One region of the Halalkalibacter sp. AB-rgal2 genome, then DNA from elsewhere that is predicted to be linked to it. Evidence: riboswitches for the same ligand, from Rfam matches in the RefSeq annotation. Region 1 holds a riboswitch; the other holds the start of a gene.
The links. A riboswitch is a leader RNA that binds a small molecule or an ion and turns the genes downstream of it on or off. The one in region 1 is predicted to bind S-adenosylmethionine.
Positions count from the first base shown of each region.

Region 2: linked by a shared signal. The riboswitch ahead of metK (methionine adenosyltransferase) and the one ahead of ACERJO_RS06345 (sugar ABC transporter substrate-binding protein) in region 1 are both predicted to bind S-adenosylmethionine.

Region 1 covers NZ_JBGUAV010000005.1:146,114-154,161, reverse strand. Annotated here, with positions in the region: gene ACERJO_RS06360 (aldo/keto reductase) at 1-706, opposite strand, end outside; gene ACERJO_RS06355 (ABC transporter permease) at 1,070-2,059, opposite strand; gene ACERJO_RS06350 (sugar ABC transporter ATP-binding protein) at 2,061-3,560, opposite strand; gene ACERJO_RS06345 (sugar ABC transporter substrate-binding protein) at 3,780-4,901, opposite strand; SAM riboswitch class I at 5,008-5,122, opposite strand; gene ACERJO_RS06340 (hypothetical protein) at 5,232-6,842, opposite strand; gene ACERJO_RS06335 (ABC transporter ATP-binding protein) at 6,845-7,630, opposite strand; gene ACERJO_RS06330 (ABC transporter permease) at 7,902-8,048, opposite strand, start outside.
Region 2 covers NZ_JBGUAV010000022.1:47,900-55,947, reverse strand. Annotated here, with positions in the region: gene ACERJO_RS15750 (gamma carbonic anhydrase) at 107-631, shown strand; gene ACERJO_RS15745 (phosphatase PAP2 family protein) at 850-1,377, shown strand; gene ACERJO_RS15740 (glycosyltransferase family 4 protein) at 1,399-2,535, shown strand; gene ACERJO_RS15735 (DUF1540 domain-containing protein) at 2,648-2,797, opposite strand; gene metK (methionine adenosyltransferase) at 2,964-4,169, opposite strand; SAM riboswitch class I at 4,463-4,575, opposite strand; gene ACERJO_RS15725 (alpha/beta hydrolase family protein) at 4,661-5,437, opposite strand; gene ytkD (RNA deprotection pyrophosphohydrolase) at 5,434-5,907, opposite strand; gene bcbE (bacillibactin exporter BcbE) at 6,263-7,474, opposite strand; gene ACERJO_RS15710 (YwpF family protein) at 7,546-8,034, opposite strand.

The DNA.
Region 1 (8,048 bases):
ATTGATCATGATGAGAACGGACATCACTGTCAACAAAGGATGCTCCTGGCTTATATTTCCCACTTAAAAAGCCACTTGCTAATGGTACTCGTGCCATGACACCTAATTGTTGTCGTTCGCATGAAGGAAACACCTTCTCTTCAGGCTCCGTCTCTAAACGATTATAAACGACTTGAATCACACTAGCATTAAACTCAGATGCCATATCGGTTTGATAAATGTTATCATTAGCACCGATGGAAATACCTAAATGTCTAACCTTCCCTGCTTGAATTTGTTTATCTAACGCTGTCCATAGTCCATCATTCCGAAACGCTTCATCACTACCAGAATGAAATTGATACAGATCAATATAATCCGTTTTAAGCGCTTTCAGGGATTCATCTAATTGCTGTATCACTTCCTCGGCACTCCAATGATTCGTACGATCAAACGCCCCATGAAACTTATGTCCAAATTTCGTCGCAACAATCCAATCTTCTCGCTCATCCTGCTTTAAATAGTTGCCAATAAAAGACTCTGAAAGGTGGTCACCATAACATTCAGCTGTATCAATAAAGTTAATGCCAACTTCTTTCGCTCGCTGCAAAATAGCATTTACTTCATCTTGGGTAAATTCCTTGCCCCATTCGCCTCCAAATTGCCACGTTCCAACTCCAACTACGGACACGTCTAATCCAGTTTTCCCTAGCGTACGATATTTCATGGACCTAACCCCTTTCGAAAAAATAGACTACTATAATTAGTTCGATAAAAAGAGTGGAAAACCTGCCCAAATCTTCAGAGATTATTTTATCATTCTTTCCTTATGAATAACAAAGAAAAGACATGCTTCAGAAAAAAATAAATTTCTTCTACATACCTAACGTAGCCTTTCTCTAATCTTCCTAGCTACAAGAGCATGATCAAAAAACACCACGAAAAATATAGCAATGGCTCCGTTCGCTACGCGTCTGTGGTCAGAAAACCACTCACCACAAGACTTTTAAGAGATGTAGCAACTACTCTCATTGCTTAGAGGTTGTTCAAAAAGGGAAAAACATCCCTTTTTGAACAACCTCTATAAAATCTATTTTTTTAATTTATAATACGTAATTGCTAACGCAAAGGCGAGCACTGTCCCTTTTACTATATCCATCGAATAATAAGGTACAGACATCATCACTAGACCATTGGACAAGATGCCTATTAATACAGCACCAAAAAACGTTCCTATTGCATTAGGTTTACCTGCTCCGAGAACAGAAAATCCAATAAATGTTGCTGCCACAGCATCCATTAAATATGGAGTACCAGCGTTTATTTCCGCTGTAGCAACTCTTGACGCTAGCACGATCCCCCCGATAGCAGCAAATAGTGCTGATAATAAATAGGCAGTGACTTTATATTTATTAACAGGTATTCCTGATAATCTTGCAGCCTCCTCATTCCCACCTATTACATACATAAACCGACCATGCTTCGTATAGGTTAGGAAAATATGAACGAGAATGACCGAAATGATCATAATAATAATAATCCAAGGAATTCGCCCAAGCTGTAAGAAGAACGAGCTTAACGTTCCCGTTGCAAACGAGCCGTCTGACATCACCATATTTTCAGAAACGGTTGCCCCTTTCGTATACGTTAAAGCAATCCCTTGTACGATAAACATCGTTGCAAGTGTTAGAAGCATATCAGGTATTTTTACCTTCACGATCATAAAGGCATTAAATGCTCCAACAAGTAAAGCCGCAATTAAAGCGGCGAAGATCGCTACGAACGTATTTTGTGAAAACCAGACGAACATCGAAATAACGATGGCATTCGATAAGGATGCAACTGAGCCTACTGATAAATCAAAGCCATTGACAGATAAAGAGATCGTAATCCCAATAGCAATAATCGTCACAATTGAAATCGAACGTAAAATATTTATCATATTTGAACTTTGCATAAAGGAATCGGTTGCCAATGAGAAGAATACAATCAGCACAACGATCGTTAGCAACGTTCCATATCTATAAAAGAAACGAAATGCATCAAACTTTTTCTCTTTTCTTTCTGATACTTCTTGCACGTTAGTCCCCTCCAGTCGAGAAATACAGTAGCTCTTCTTCATTTGTTTCTATTGTCTGTACCTCTTTTACCATTTTTCCATCGTACATCACATACACACGATTCGTTACACCAACAATTTCTGCTAGCTCTGATGAAGCATAAATAATCGCTTTTCCTCGCTTCGCTAATTCTTGTATTAAGAGAAAGATATCTTTTTTTGCCCCTACATCAACACCTTTTGTCGGTTCGTCAAACATGTAGACGTCCGCATCAGCAATCAACCATTTTCCAATGGCGATTTTTTGTTGATTTCCACCAGATAAATGTTCAACTAGAGCTAATTCTGATGGGGTTTTGATCCCTAGACTTTGAATCACCTCTACTGACTTTTTACGTTCTGCTCTCACATTTAAAAATCCGAATAGCCTAGTGAAGGAAGACAAGCTAGCCGCTGTCAAATTTGTCGTAACAGATTCTGTTACAAGGACCCCTTCTTTACGTCGTTCTTCTGGAACGAGCGCTAAGCCTTGCTGAACAGCTTGATGGGGTGCTTTCAGCTTTAATTTCTTTCCTTTAAGTAAGACGTCTCCAGATAGATTCGTTGATTTTCCGAATAACGCTTTACATAACTCTGTTTTTCCGGCTCCTACAAGTCCTGCTATTCCAATAATTTCACCTGCATGAACGTGAAAATTCACATCATGTACCTTTTGCTTATCTGAAAGTCCTCTTACTTCTAGGATACGCTCCCCACTCACCTCAAAGCGATCCGGGTATTGATCTTCGAGCTTTTTGCCTAGCATTTTCTCAATCACTTCATTTTGTGTTATTTCTGCCGTTCGTACTCGTTGAACAAATTGTCCATTTCTCATCACCGTAATTCCATCACAAATTTGAAAGATCTCTGGCAACCGATGTGAAATGAAAATAATTCCGACTCCACTAGCCTTTAGCTCTCCTACAATACGAAACAATTCATTCGTTTCAGTTTGACTTAAAGGTGCTGTCGGTTCATCTAAAATGAGAAATTGACAGTTTGAACGTACCGCTCTTGCAATTAAGACCATTTGCTTTTCGGCAAGCGTCAATTCATTAACGAGTGCTTTTGAAGAAATACGAATATTCATTTTTTCTAATATCGCTTTAGTCTTATCATGAATCAATGACCAGCTAACAAATTGTTTCTTCCCTAATTCATTAACCGTTTCATTTAGCATAATATTTTCTGCTACCGACAAATAAGAAATCAAAGCCGTGTCTACTTCTTGATAAACAATTTGAACACCGGCATTTTGAGCGTCCTTTGGTGATCGAATTTCCATCTCAACATCATCAAAGGATATAGAGCCTGAATAATGACTATACGCCCCTGACAATACTTTCATCAAAGTCGATTTCCCAGCGCCATTAGCCCCTAATAATGCATGTACTTCACCCGTTTCAATCTGAAACGTTGCTTGATCAAGCGCTTTTACACCAGGAAATTCAATTGATATGCTTTCCATATGTAATGTCGTCATGACGATTTCCCCACCTTACGTCTTTTCCTCATACTCTTTCAACATCCTCACCACTTAGCTGAGGGAATAGCAATAGATAAAAAACCTTTTTCAGTTCTTCAAACATAAGGAGGTGTCTAAAAGAGCTCTAACTCCGCTTTTAGACACCCAAAGAGAGGAAACTGAAAAAGTTTGTTTTTTTTTACTTTTTCAGTTTCCTTTAAGAGATCCTCTTTAACTTTACTGCTGATAATGCTCTTTAAGCTCTTTCATCCAATCTTCTTCGAAAGCATCTGATTGTCCCCAACCTTCAATAATATCAGCAAGGTTCACCATATTCACAGACTCTTCTTGCCCTAGTAATTGATCTTGTGATACTAATGAAGCTTCAAGGTCATACGTTTGTGGCGTTTCTTCCCCAGCAAGCTTCTTAGCTAAAATTCTCACATTAACAGCGCCAATTAATTTCGGATCAACAGCTGCTGTATACTTCCATGGATTTCCTTCCTCCTGTAGCTCTTGTAAATCTGCATTTGAAATATCAATACCATAAATCGCAATATCCTCACGTCCTGCTTCCTTCAATGCTCTTGTCGCACCAATCGCAAAAGCATCCCACGTTGCAAAGATCGCATCAATTTCACCTTCTGGATACTTAGTTAACATCGCCGAAACTGCATTCTGTGTTTGGACTGATGTATCCTCTGCCGCTACCCCAAAGCGTTCAAGCTCATTAATTCCTGGATGGCTATCAAGTACTTTTTGGTACACATTATTACGTCTAACCATTGGCGGAAATCCATCGACCCATAGGTAAACAATATTCGCCTCACCATCAAAATCTTCTACTAATTGATTTAACGCTAATGATGCTAATTCTTCATCATCTTGAGACGTTAATGTGACACCTTCAATGTCTATTAAACCACCATCTGAATCAAACGCTACAACGCTTTTTCCACTATCCACTAAATCTCGAACACCTTCAATCGTAGCCTGATCATCCCCATGAGAAATAATGACACCATCATAGTCACCATTGACCGCCTGTGCAATCGCATCATGAAATGCTTCCGTATTTCCATTAGCTGTAAATGTTTCAACATCAAATCCAAGAGCTGACCCTTCCTCTTGGGCTCCAGCTAAAAATTGCGCTGTATGATCGTCACCACCGATTTTACGGATGACTTTAATGTTTACATCTTCTCCTTCAGCAAAACGCTCTGGAACACTTTCAAAGCTCACATCACTATCATTGCTCCCAGCTTGTCCTGTTTGTCCTGTGTCTTCAGCTGTACCACACCCTACAAGAAGTAGTCCAAGTGCAAGTGGTGCAATCGCATGTTTCAATACTTTCTTCATTTCTCCAGCTCCCCTTTTCTCTTTCTTTCATCACTATCATTCATTGACCACAAAAGAACCTCTCTTATCCATAAAGAGAGGTTCATCATGCTATGATTGAAATCCTCTCTCATCTTTCAAAGTATGAAACCGTCATACTTTGCAGGATTTAGCACCGTTTCTCAAGTAAGAACGGTTGCTGGGCGTCATCGGGCCAGTCCCTCTGCCACTCTTGATAAGAGTCTATTTATCTAATTTTCTGTCAAAAATGAATAATCTAACTTTAATACCTTATCGAAAAGAAGTCAATAGAATTCCGACAAGAAAAATATGTTTTTTTACATCATTCAACTAAATCCGCCTCCATGCGAGCCAATTCGCAACTATTACCATAAGTAAATAACCATATACCCCACCAGTAAACTGTAGGCTAACGTAATGACCTAAGAAAAATACACCACCTAATAAGACTAAGCCGAGCATTTGCCACCCTTTACTATCTTGAATAACTTTAAATGATTTGGAGAAAGGACGCTTTATACGCGCAGCAGCCAGCTGACAAATGGCCATATAGAGCATACTTGAAAAGATCAATACAATTAAATCAGGAATAATTCTAATCGAGAAGATCCAAAGAAAAATGATCGAAACAAGTACATACAACGGCAACACTAGCTTTACTAATAATGCTTTTAGTGTTCCTTTAACCGCAAGATGATACCCTTTTAACGGTGAAGACTCATAAATCCATGCTCCTTTGTAGCCTTCAGAATATTCCGCCATTACGACTATAGTTGGAATGAGCAAAATCGTAAAATACATCGACAAATACCACTGACTACTTGCGATCTCTCCCCAAGTGCTATTTCTCATTTCTGAGAAAAGAAAGAGATAAGGCAAGACAAGTGCAAGACCAATAGATGGATACACCTTAAGCTTAAATTGGCGCTCCCTTTTTATGACAATATTAGCAAAATGGAAAAAGGCTCGTTCATCCTTACTAGAGCAGATGATATTTGATATCCACGTAAGCCATCTTTTCTTTCGTTCCCTCGTATTTCTCTCATGACTGTCAAGCTTCTGCAAATAATATTCGAAGGTTGGCATGAATCGTGCGTAAAAGACCATCGCCACAATAGGAACGAAAATCGCTAGACTCGTAAAGCTAATAAAATATGCATTTACAACCTGATTTAAAATGAGCTCAAATAGTGCCGCAAACCAGATAGGCGGTAAGAAAAATTGCCACCACGCTGCTTGAAACTCTATGTTCAAATCAACAAATTCAAATGAACGAACAACAATTTGATACCCAACAATCAGCGCGATAGAAAGCCCAATTTGAACATAATTAATCATATCCTTCAGCACTTCACCATTAAAGAAACGTAATATTAGTAAATATAATAATGTTGTGATGACAATAATGAATAAATTTAAAAAAACGATACTACTTAGAAACAAGAAGGCAAATCCAATTCCTTTCACAGAGATTGCTACAATAAGTGGAATCGCAATAATCGCTAACGATAATTGTATTAAATAATTTGCGACATGAATCACTTTCACCGCCGCCAACGTCTTCTCAGTAATCGGCTTCGTTGCTAGAATCGATCGGTCACGCACATCTAGTAGCACAGTTGAGAAATCCGAAATTAGCGATGACATGACAAGAAACATATAAATTGAAAAGACAATACTTAATTGGAATAAGTACTCTTCACCAAAGAGAAAGGGAATTAAAATAAGACCAAATAGGGCATATAACCCTAATGATAATAAAAATTGATTCTTTTTCTTATCTTCCTTCTTTGCTGAATCGGCAAAAACCGTCGGAACACGTCGCTGATCCATTTCAAACTTCACTTGTAAGATCGTTCTTATGTCAGTAAAATCGACTCCAAGCAAGCGAAATACTTTTTTACATCGATCTAATAAACGTAGCAGTAAATAATCCTTCATCCTTACACCTCTTGAACAATCGAAACAAATTTACTTGCGATTTCTCGGTGCTCATGAAAGCCAGTCAATTCATTAAAAATCTCTTCTAATGAGCCTTCTAAATTCTTTTCTCTTAGCTCATCGAACGTCCCATCTGCAATAATCTTCCCTTCCGAAATGAGCACAATTCGATTACTAATTTTCTCAACAACATCCATAATATGTGATGAATAGAAAATCGTTTTACCTTGAGAGGCCAATTGAGCCATTACTTCCTTTACAACCATCACACTATTTGCATCTAAACCACTCAGCGGTTCATCAAGAAATAGTACATCAGGATTATGTAATAAGCTTGAAATAAGTAAAACTTTCTGACGCATCCCTTTTGAAAAAGAAGAAATACGAGAATAATAGACCTCCTCCAATTCAAATTGCTTCATTAGTCGACGCGCTTTATAATCAGCTGCTTCCTTCTCAATTCCATACAGCTGACCAATAAACGTTAAATACTCTTGAGCTGTCAGCATATCATATAATTCAGCGACTTCAGGGACATAACCAATCTTCCGTTTATACTCGACTCTTCCATTTGCAATATCTTCTCCAAGAACTTGCACCGAGCCCGTAAATCCTTGGACAAGCCCTAGCATAATTTTAACGGTTGTGCTTTTCCCAGCCCCGTTCGGTCCGATGTAGCCAATAATTTGGCCTTCATACACATCTAAATTTATGCCTCGTAAGACATACTCATCATCATATTTCATCATCAAATCTCGTAATGAAATAACAGGTACCTGATCTGTCATAGTTATAACTCCTTATATCCTAGTTTGTGGACAGTATATCATACAAGACCTCTAAATATTCCCTTTTCTTATCATTCATTTCCATTCATACTTGTTCATTTCGTCAAATCCAGGCGTTACAAGCGCTAAAGCCTTACTGAAAGAGAACGTGTAACGTACGAAACCGCCACCACCGTCAACATCGTTTTATTTCTGTAAAAAAAGAAGAGGCCATTATACAAGATGGCAAGCACCTTGTATTTACAGCCTCTCTTTCAACCGACAATATCGATTAGTACTTCTTTAACAAGTAACGCAACGGAATAACCGAAACGACAATAATTAGTAACGCTGCAGGTGCAGCCAAATGATAAATCGCCTCTGTTGCTTCAAAATAAACCCGGACAGCTAGCGTATCAAAGCCAGGCGGCCTTAGCAT
Region 2 (8,048 bases), on a different contig from region 1:
GATGTAGCCTCCTTTGCATGTCTGTAGAAAGTTAGACATCGTAACATGACTTTGCGTTACAATAAGTATAGCGATTTTTCTTACAAACGAAAAGGAGTTGATACTATTGATTTATCCTTATGAAGGAAAAATGCCCAAAATTGCTAATAGTGTTTACTTAGCTGATGGGGTCATTGTATCAGGTGATGTAACAATTGGTGATCTAACAAGTATTTGGTTTCATACAGTAATAAGAGGAGATGTGTCACCTACGATCATAGGAAAGCGAGTCAACATTCAAGATCAATCGATGTTACACCAAAGCCCCGCTTATCCGTTAATCATAGAAGATGATGCAACCATTGGTCATCAATGTATGCTTCATAGCTGTACGATTCGTCAAAAAGCATTAATTGGAATGGGCTCCATTATTCTCGATGGAGCGGAAATAGGCGAAGGGGCCTTTATCGGTGCAGGAAGCTTAGTCCCTCAAGGTAAAGTAATCCCTGCCAATACGTTAGCGTTCGGAAGACCAGCCAAAGTGGTACGTAATTTAACTGCGGATGATATTCAAGACATGACAAGAATTCGAAATGAGTACGTGGAAAAAGGGCAACATTACAAGCATTCTGAGCCTCAAAACAACGACTAACTCTTCCATATTACTACAAACAACAGACAGTAATGCGTGTTAGAAGATTCACTACACCTATATGGGCTGTATCGTATCATTTGCGTCCATACAGCCCCATTTTCACAATCTATAAATAACTTTTACATCTCCTTGATTTTCTCTCAATAATCAACCTTTAAACTATAAGTACGTGTAAGTAACAATCGAATTAGCCAATCACAAGGGAGGAGTCATATTTGTATCGACAACGTTTATATGAAACGGATTGTTCCTTTTTCCACTTTTTTAATCAACAAAACTATTTAACCTCCACCATGAAATATGTGACCCACTTCGGTGGCGCAAGCTTTACCATTCTATTTTCATTAAGTTTAAGCATCTTTGCTTCAGGACCCTTACAACGAACAGGCTGGATTGCCTTATTTGCTTTAATTGTAAGCCATACAGTTGTGAGCTTGATTAAAAAGAGGATTCCAAGGAACCGCCCTTACTTAGTACTACCAAATGTAACAGTAGTTGAAAACCCTTTTAAGGATCATTCCTTTCCATCAGGACATACGACAGCTATCTTTGCGATCATAGTACCATTCATGATTTCCTATCCAATTTTAATTCTTCCACTGTTCTTTGCGGCAGCACTTGTTGGATTATCAAGAATTGTTCTTGGACTTCATTACCCCTCTGATGTATTAGCTGGAGCAATTCTCGGTACTGTATCAGCATTTGGAAGTTATACACTAATGATCCATTTACCTATTATGTAAGCTTGATTAAGGAGGAGTTTAATGAGAGTATCATTATTTACAGATACGTATATCCCTCAAGTCAATGGAGTTGCACGTACATTACACCGGTTTGTCAATCATCTTGAGCGGAGAGGAATTCCTTATCAACTATTTGTTCCTGAATCCATTGAAAAAGAGAATCCATTCGCAAGTAATATACATGCCTTTACAAGCTTTCCTTTTTTTCTGTATCCTGAATGCAGATTAGCTGTTCCAAACATAATTAAACTAAGACAACGTCTCGAAACATTTAAGCCAGACCTTATTCACATTACAACTCCATTTAACATTGGATTAACAGGACTGTACTATGGAAAGAAGTATCATATTCCTATGGTTGGTTCTTACCACACACACTTTGACCACTATTTACGCTATTATAAATTATTATTTATGTCAGATATGCTTTGGAAATATGTGAAATGGTTTTATTCAGGCTTCGAGAAAACCTTCGTTCCATCACTTGAAACGAAAGAACATCTTCTCAATAAAGGTTTTAATTCAGTGGATTTATGGAAACGAGGAGTTGATTGTTCATTATATAACCCGAACAAGCAAAAGCCCTCAACCTCGAAAAGCAAATATACACTTATATACGTTGGAAGGATTGCTCCAGAAAAAGACATGGCGACATTGAGAAAGATTATTAGACAACTTCCTCGTGAAATGAAAAGGCACATTGAATGGGTCATTGTAGGCGACGGACCACTCCTATCCGAAATGAAAGAAGAGTTTAACAGTGAATCTGTTACATTTACGGGATATTTACAAGGAGAAGAGCTTGCTGCTGTTTATGCGAGTGCCGACTTATTTATTTTCCCTTCTACTACCGAAACCTTCGGAAATGTCGTCTTAGAATCACTCGCTTCAGGAACACCAGCTATTGTATCGAATCAAGGTGGCGTAAGAGAAATCGTTGAACATAATAAAACAGGAATAGTATGTGACGCAAAATCTCCTACAAGCTTTATTAACGCTATAACTGACTTAATTCAACACCCTAATAAGCGACGACATTTTGCCCAGCAAGCTCGTTCCTATGCACTTACCCAATCATGGGAAGCCATTTTTGATCAGTTGCTCTTACAATATGAACATGTCGCATTTATAAACAACAAGAAAAAACATCTTGCATAATGATGAATAAAACTGATTATTATTATCAATACTAAAGGTATAACACGGTTACTAAAATACGCCCTAAGCTAGTATGGGCTTGATGGGCGTATTTTCACTTCTCTATTAGTTCCTAGTGAGGCTTAAACGTTTTACAGTCTGTTTCTTCTGTACGCTCCGCTTGTTCGCGGTGACTAACGACATAAATTCGTTCTGCCTCACACTTATTCCCCTGAGACCAATGAACACAGTTATCCACTTCACAAAGTACATCTTGAGCCATTCTGTTCACCTCCTATTCAATAGTTTATCCTGCTTTTTTCCTTGACATACGTCACCATCTCCTCAATGAAGCCACATCATCCGTAAATCCACTTACTTTTCAAGCCTAATACTATAAAAAAAGAAACTGACCTCTTTATAAGGTTAGCTTCTTTGAACAAATTCTATTATATTTCCGCGTTTGCTTTTAACAATTCTGCCTTATCCGTTAATTCCCATGGTAACTCAACATCAGTACGTCCAAAATGTCCATACGCAGCCGTTTGCTTGTAAATAGGACGACGGAGATCAAGCATTTTAATTATACCAGCAGGACGGAGATCAAAATTATTTCTTACAAGTGAAACAAGTGTCTCCTCAACAACTTTGCCTGTCCCAAACGTATTAATTGAAATTGACACAGGCTGAGCCACTCCAATTGCATATGCTAATTGTACTTCACATTTATCAGCAAGACCTGCCGCTACAATGTTTTTTGCAACATATCTCGCAGCATAAGCACCGGATCGGTCAACTTTTGTTGCATCTTTTCCGGAAAATGCACCACCACCGTGACGTGCATAACCACCATATGTATCAACAATAATCTTTCGACCTGTTAAACCAGCATCCCCTTGTGGACCACCGATAACAAAACGGCCTGTTGGGTTAATGAGGTACTTTGTCTTCTCGTCAATTAAGTTCGCTGGTACTACATGATTAATGACATATTCCTTAAGGTTACGTTGAATCTGTTCTAACGTTACTTCAGGATGATGCTGTGTTGATATAACAATCGTATCAACACGAACAGGCTGATCATATTCATCATATTCAACCGTCACTTGCGTTTTCCCATCAGGACGTAAATAAGGGAGAATCTCTTCCTTTCGTACTTCTGTTAAGCGCCGTGCTAGCTTATGACTAAGTGAAATCGGTAAAGGCATTAATTCCTTCGTTTCATTATTCGCATAACCGAACATTAAGCCTTGATCCCCAGCCCCGATTGCTTCAATTTCCTCATCTGTCATATTGCCTTCACGTGCCTCTAATGCTTCATCAACTGCTTGAGCTATATCAGGAGATTGTTCATCGATAGATGTTAATACCGCACACGTTTCAGCGTCAAAACCGTACTTTGCTCGTGTGTACCCAATTCCTTTAATCGTCTCACGAACAACTTTGGGAATATCAACATAAGTACTCGTTGTGATCTCACCAGCAACTAATACTAGTCCGGTTGTAACCGTTGTTTCACAAGCGACACGTGCATTGGGGTCATTTTTCAAAATTTCATCCAAAATGGCATCTGAGATTTGATCACAAATCTTATCTGGGTGACCTTCTGTTACTGATTCTGACGTAAATAAACGACGACTTTGTAATTCTGACATACTTTTCATATCCTCCTTGGCACATCTTCCTTTTTAGGATGTGCTTTTTTTGAGACGGCACTCATTCCCATCAAAAAAAGTAAGGGAATCTCTTTCATAAGATTACACGAAACGATAAGAAAAACAGCAAATCATTCATTTTTTATACACATACATGTGCCATGAATTTATGAATAAGATTGATGTATCACTTTTTCATTTCAAGAGTATCTCACCAAAGGCGTTTTCATACAAATACAATAAAAAACCCTTTTCCTATCAAGAGGAAAAGGGTGTAAATGTTTACCTTTTGCCTCTTATCGTTCAAGGCAAATGCCTTGCAGGTTAGCACCTTTTCACTCTTGGCTATTAAGTGATGGTTGCTGGGCTTCGTCGGGCCTGTCCCTCCGCCAACTCGGGATAAGAGTATCCGTTCGAGGCATATCATATCGCACATCATCGTAAACTGTCAACTATATATTATTAAAAAATTATGAATCAACCAAATTCAGTCAATAATTGCTCGCCTCATCCATTGAGCTGCACTTGCAAGCACTTTTTTTTTGCGCTTCATATGGAAATTGATGTTTAAAGGTTGGATATAGCCACATATCAGCTTGTTTTTTAAATCGATCACAGCTTTTTTTTAAGCGAAAAGCATGCTCTACAGAAACATGCTCATCTAACAAACCATGAATGATTAATACACGTGATTGTAATTGCTCCAGTTTTCCTAACGGAGTCCTCCATTCATATCTCTCTGGATATTTATTCGGAGTTCCTCCGACAACACGTTTCATCATCCTTCTTAGATCAACACGTTCTTCATATGTAAGCTTCATGTCTGAAACACCATTCCAGCACGTAATCGTTTTCGCATTAGATCTCTCCATTCCCGTTAGTAAAGCCATTGTACCTCCTCTTGAAAATCCTACAATATGAATAGAGTGGCGATTAACTGAATCTAATGACTCTAAAACATCAAATGCTGAAATCGCATCTTGACGGTCCTCTCCACAAAAATCCTCTCTGCCTTCCCCACCAAAATTACCGCGATAAAAAGGGGCCATTACGACCATTCCTTCAGATGCCCATTGAATAACACGTTCGATTCTAACCATACCGACACGTTTAATGCCACCACGTAAATAAAGTAACCCAGGAAGCTTATTCTGATTACGAGGAGTAGCTAGATAAGCCTTTACACGTAATCCTTGACTACAATATGTGATTTCCATAAGCTCAATAGCAGAATGAGGAGATTTCAAATTCGTCTGACTTATAATCATGTTGTCAAGCCTTCCCTCTTCAACCAACTTAATGTAGCAGGAAGTACATCATCCTTCATAATAAAACTGTATCGATTATCATGTTTAATATTCTCGGGAAATTGTTTTACTAAAACCGGTCCTCCCGTTTCTCCGTAATCTTCCTTTGATTCAACATCTATAACTTCAGCAAAGAAAATAGCTTTATGAAATTCATGATCAATCTCATTAACAACATAAAATCCACAATACTTTAGTTGAGATAAAATAGCACCTGTCTCTTCCCATACCTCACGAAAAGCTGCTTCTTCAAGTGATTCTCCTTTTTCCTTCTTACCGCCTGGAAATTCTAATCCTCTACTGCAATGGTTCGTCACTAACCATTTCTGTTTAAATCGGCAAAAGACCAAAACATGTTCAGGTTCAATGGTAAAGTCTTCTCCAAGTCGTAAATGAACGAGACATCCATTTTGATCCATACATTGAATCATGCTCCACGTTACCACCTTCCACTAAAAATACGGTGTTCTTTAAGCAATGTGCGAAACTGTTGTCCATTTTGAAGAGCTTGATACGGGTAGGTATCTCGTATCAAGTGAGCAACGAATGAAGCCATTGCTAGTCAAATCAAAGGGACTGAAAAGTTGATTTGTACTTTTTCAGGTGGCCTCTGTTATCTAACTTATTCAGTGCCCTCGTGTTCTTTGTTTCCATCGCATTTTATCATGTCTATTACAGAAAAAAAACTGCAAATGCAGTTTTTCTTTTTAGATATCAATTTCAAAAACAAATTCATTTCACCACAACTACACCATTGCTTCAATATGTCCTAGAATAAATATTCCTTCAATCCCATGTAATTTTTATTTTTTGTTCAGGTTTAATCATTAGAAGCGCGACAACTAATGCGAGTATGCAAATTCCAGCATTGAGTAAGAAAGTAAAGGCATGTGTTGTTTTCATTAACATGGAGAAAACAGGAGGACCTAAAGCGACTCCTCCAAAACGCATACTACTATAAAGCGACGTAATCGAACCTCGCTGGGCCATCTCTATCCCTTCCGTTACTAGGGCATCTAAACTAGGAAGAGCGATGCCAATACCTACTCCACTTACTAATAAAGCTGTTAACAGTAAATAGATATCTTGAGAAAATGACATCGCAAATAATGCAATCGTTAATAAACTCACCCCAAACACCGTCATCCATTTCATTTTTTGTTTATCCTGTCCGATCACTTTACCGGTCGCAAATGATGCACAGCAAAGTGCCGCTAAAGGAATAGCTAATATAATGCCTTTCTTAATTCCATCAATTTGATGAGATTTTTCTAATAAATCTGATAAATAAAATAGTACCCCGAAGAGTACAAACATGCTAATTCCACCAACTATAAAAACAGCATATAACCATTTACCTTCTTGTTTAAAAATAAGAAGCAAGCTTTTTATAAACGCTTTAAAAGCTAACGGTTTTTCTTTCATCTTTGGTTCCTTCACCAATAAGCTTAACGCGATGATCGAAATAAAACAAAAAATTGGTATTGCGAAAAAAGGCATATACCAAACAATAAGTGCTAAGGCAGCTCCTAGTATAGGACTTAGCACCTTTCCTAATGTGTTAGAGGTTTCAATAATCCCTAGACCTCTACTAACATCCTTCTCTTCTGTAAACATATCTCCAACAAGTGGCATGACAATCGGGGCAGCTCCAGCAGCACCAATTCCTTGTAAAAGCCTTCCAAATACTAACACTGAATAAGGATCATTCATTTTCCAGCTAGCGAAAGCGGAAATGCCTCCTCCTATCGCTGTTATAACTAAGCTAGGAATAATTACTCTTTTTCTCCCAATTCGATCTGAAACGTACCCCGCAATGGGAATACATAATATCGCCACAATCGAATAAACCGTAATAAGCATGCTTACTTGAAAAGATGAAATTTGTAGCTCCCTTTCAATCTGAGGAAGAACGGGAATCAGCATAGAATTTCCTAAAGTCATGACTAGTGGGATCGATGAAATTGATATGATATCCCATGTTTTCTTCTCTTCCATGAATGAGTTCCTCCATCCTACGAGCATATTAACCTTTTTAGTATGGGGAGGTTCTCACATTCTATTCACCATTACTCTAACGAATAGCGACCACCTTTACGCAATGTTTGATACAATTCATCAAGCGTTCTTTGCGAATATTCAATTAAATTTTGCCGCCTGTTTCCAAACTCCTCAAGTAGCTCTTGACCTTTAAAGCCTTCATTCACAATGTCCTCTAAAACATCAGCTAATAGATCATCCTTTTTAAAAGCTAATTCACCTTTTAGCAAAATACTCATTTGTCCTGATAAAGGAGTAACTGATTCAACATTTGTGATCATCGCTGCAGGATGATTATCCTTGCTCGTAATCACAACATCAACAAGGATATTTCCTCTTCTCTCATAGATCATTTGAAAATATTTAGCTTGATCTTTGTCCACAATTGCTTCAATATACCATGCATGTGGGTTAGCCATATTTATAATTAATCCATCTTCAATTGGGACCATTTTCTGTTCAACTTGTCCTTTTTTACCATCAAGTACACATAGTGAAATTAATTTAAACGTTTTCATATTCATCTCCTTTC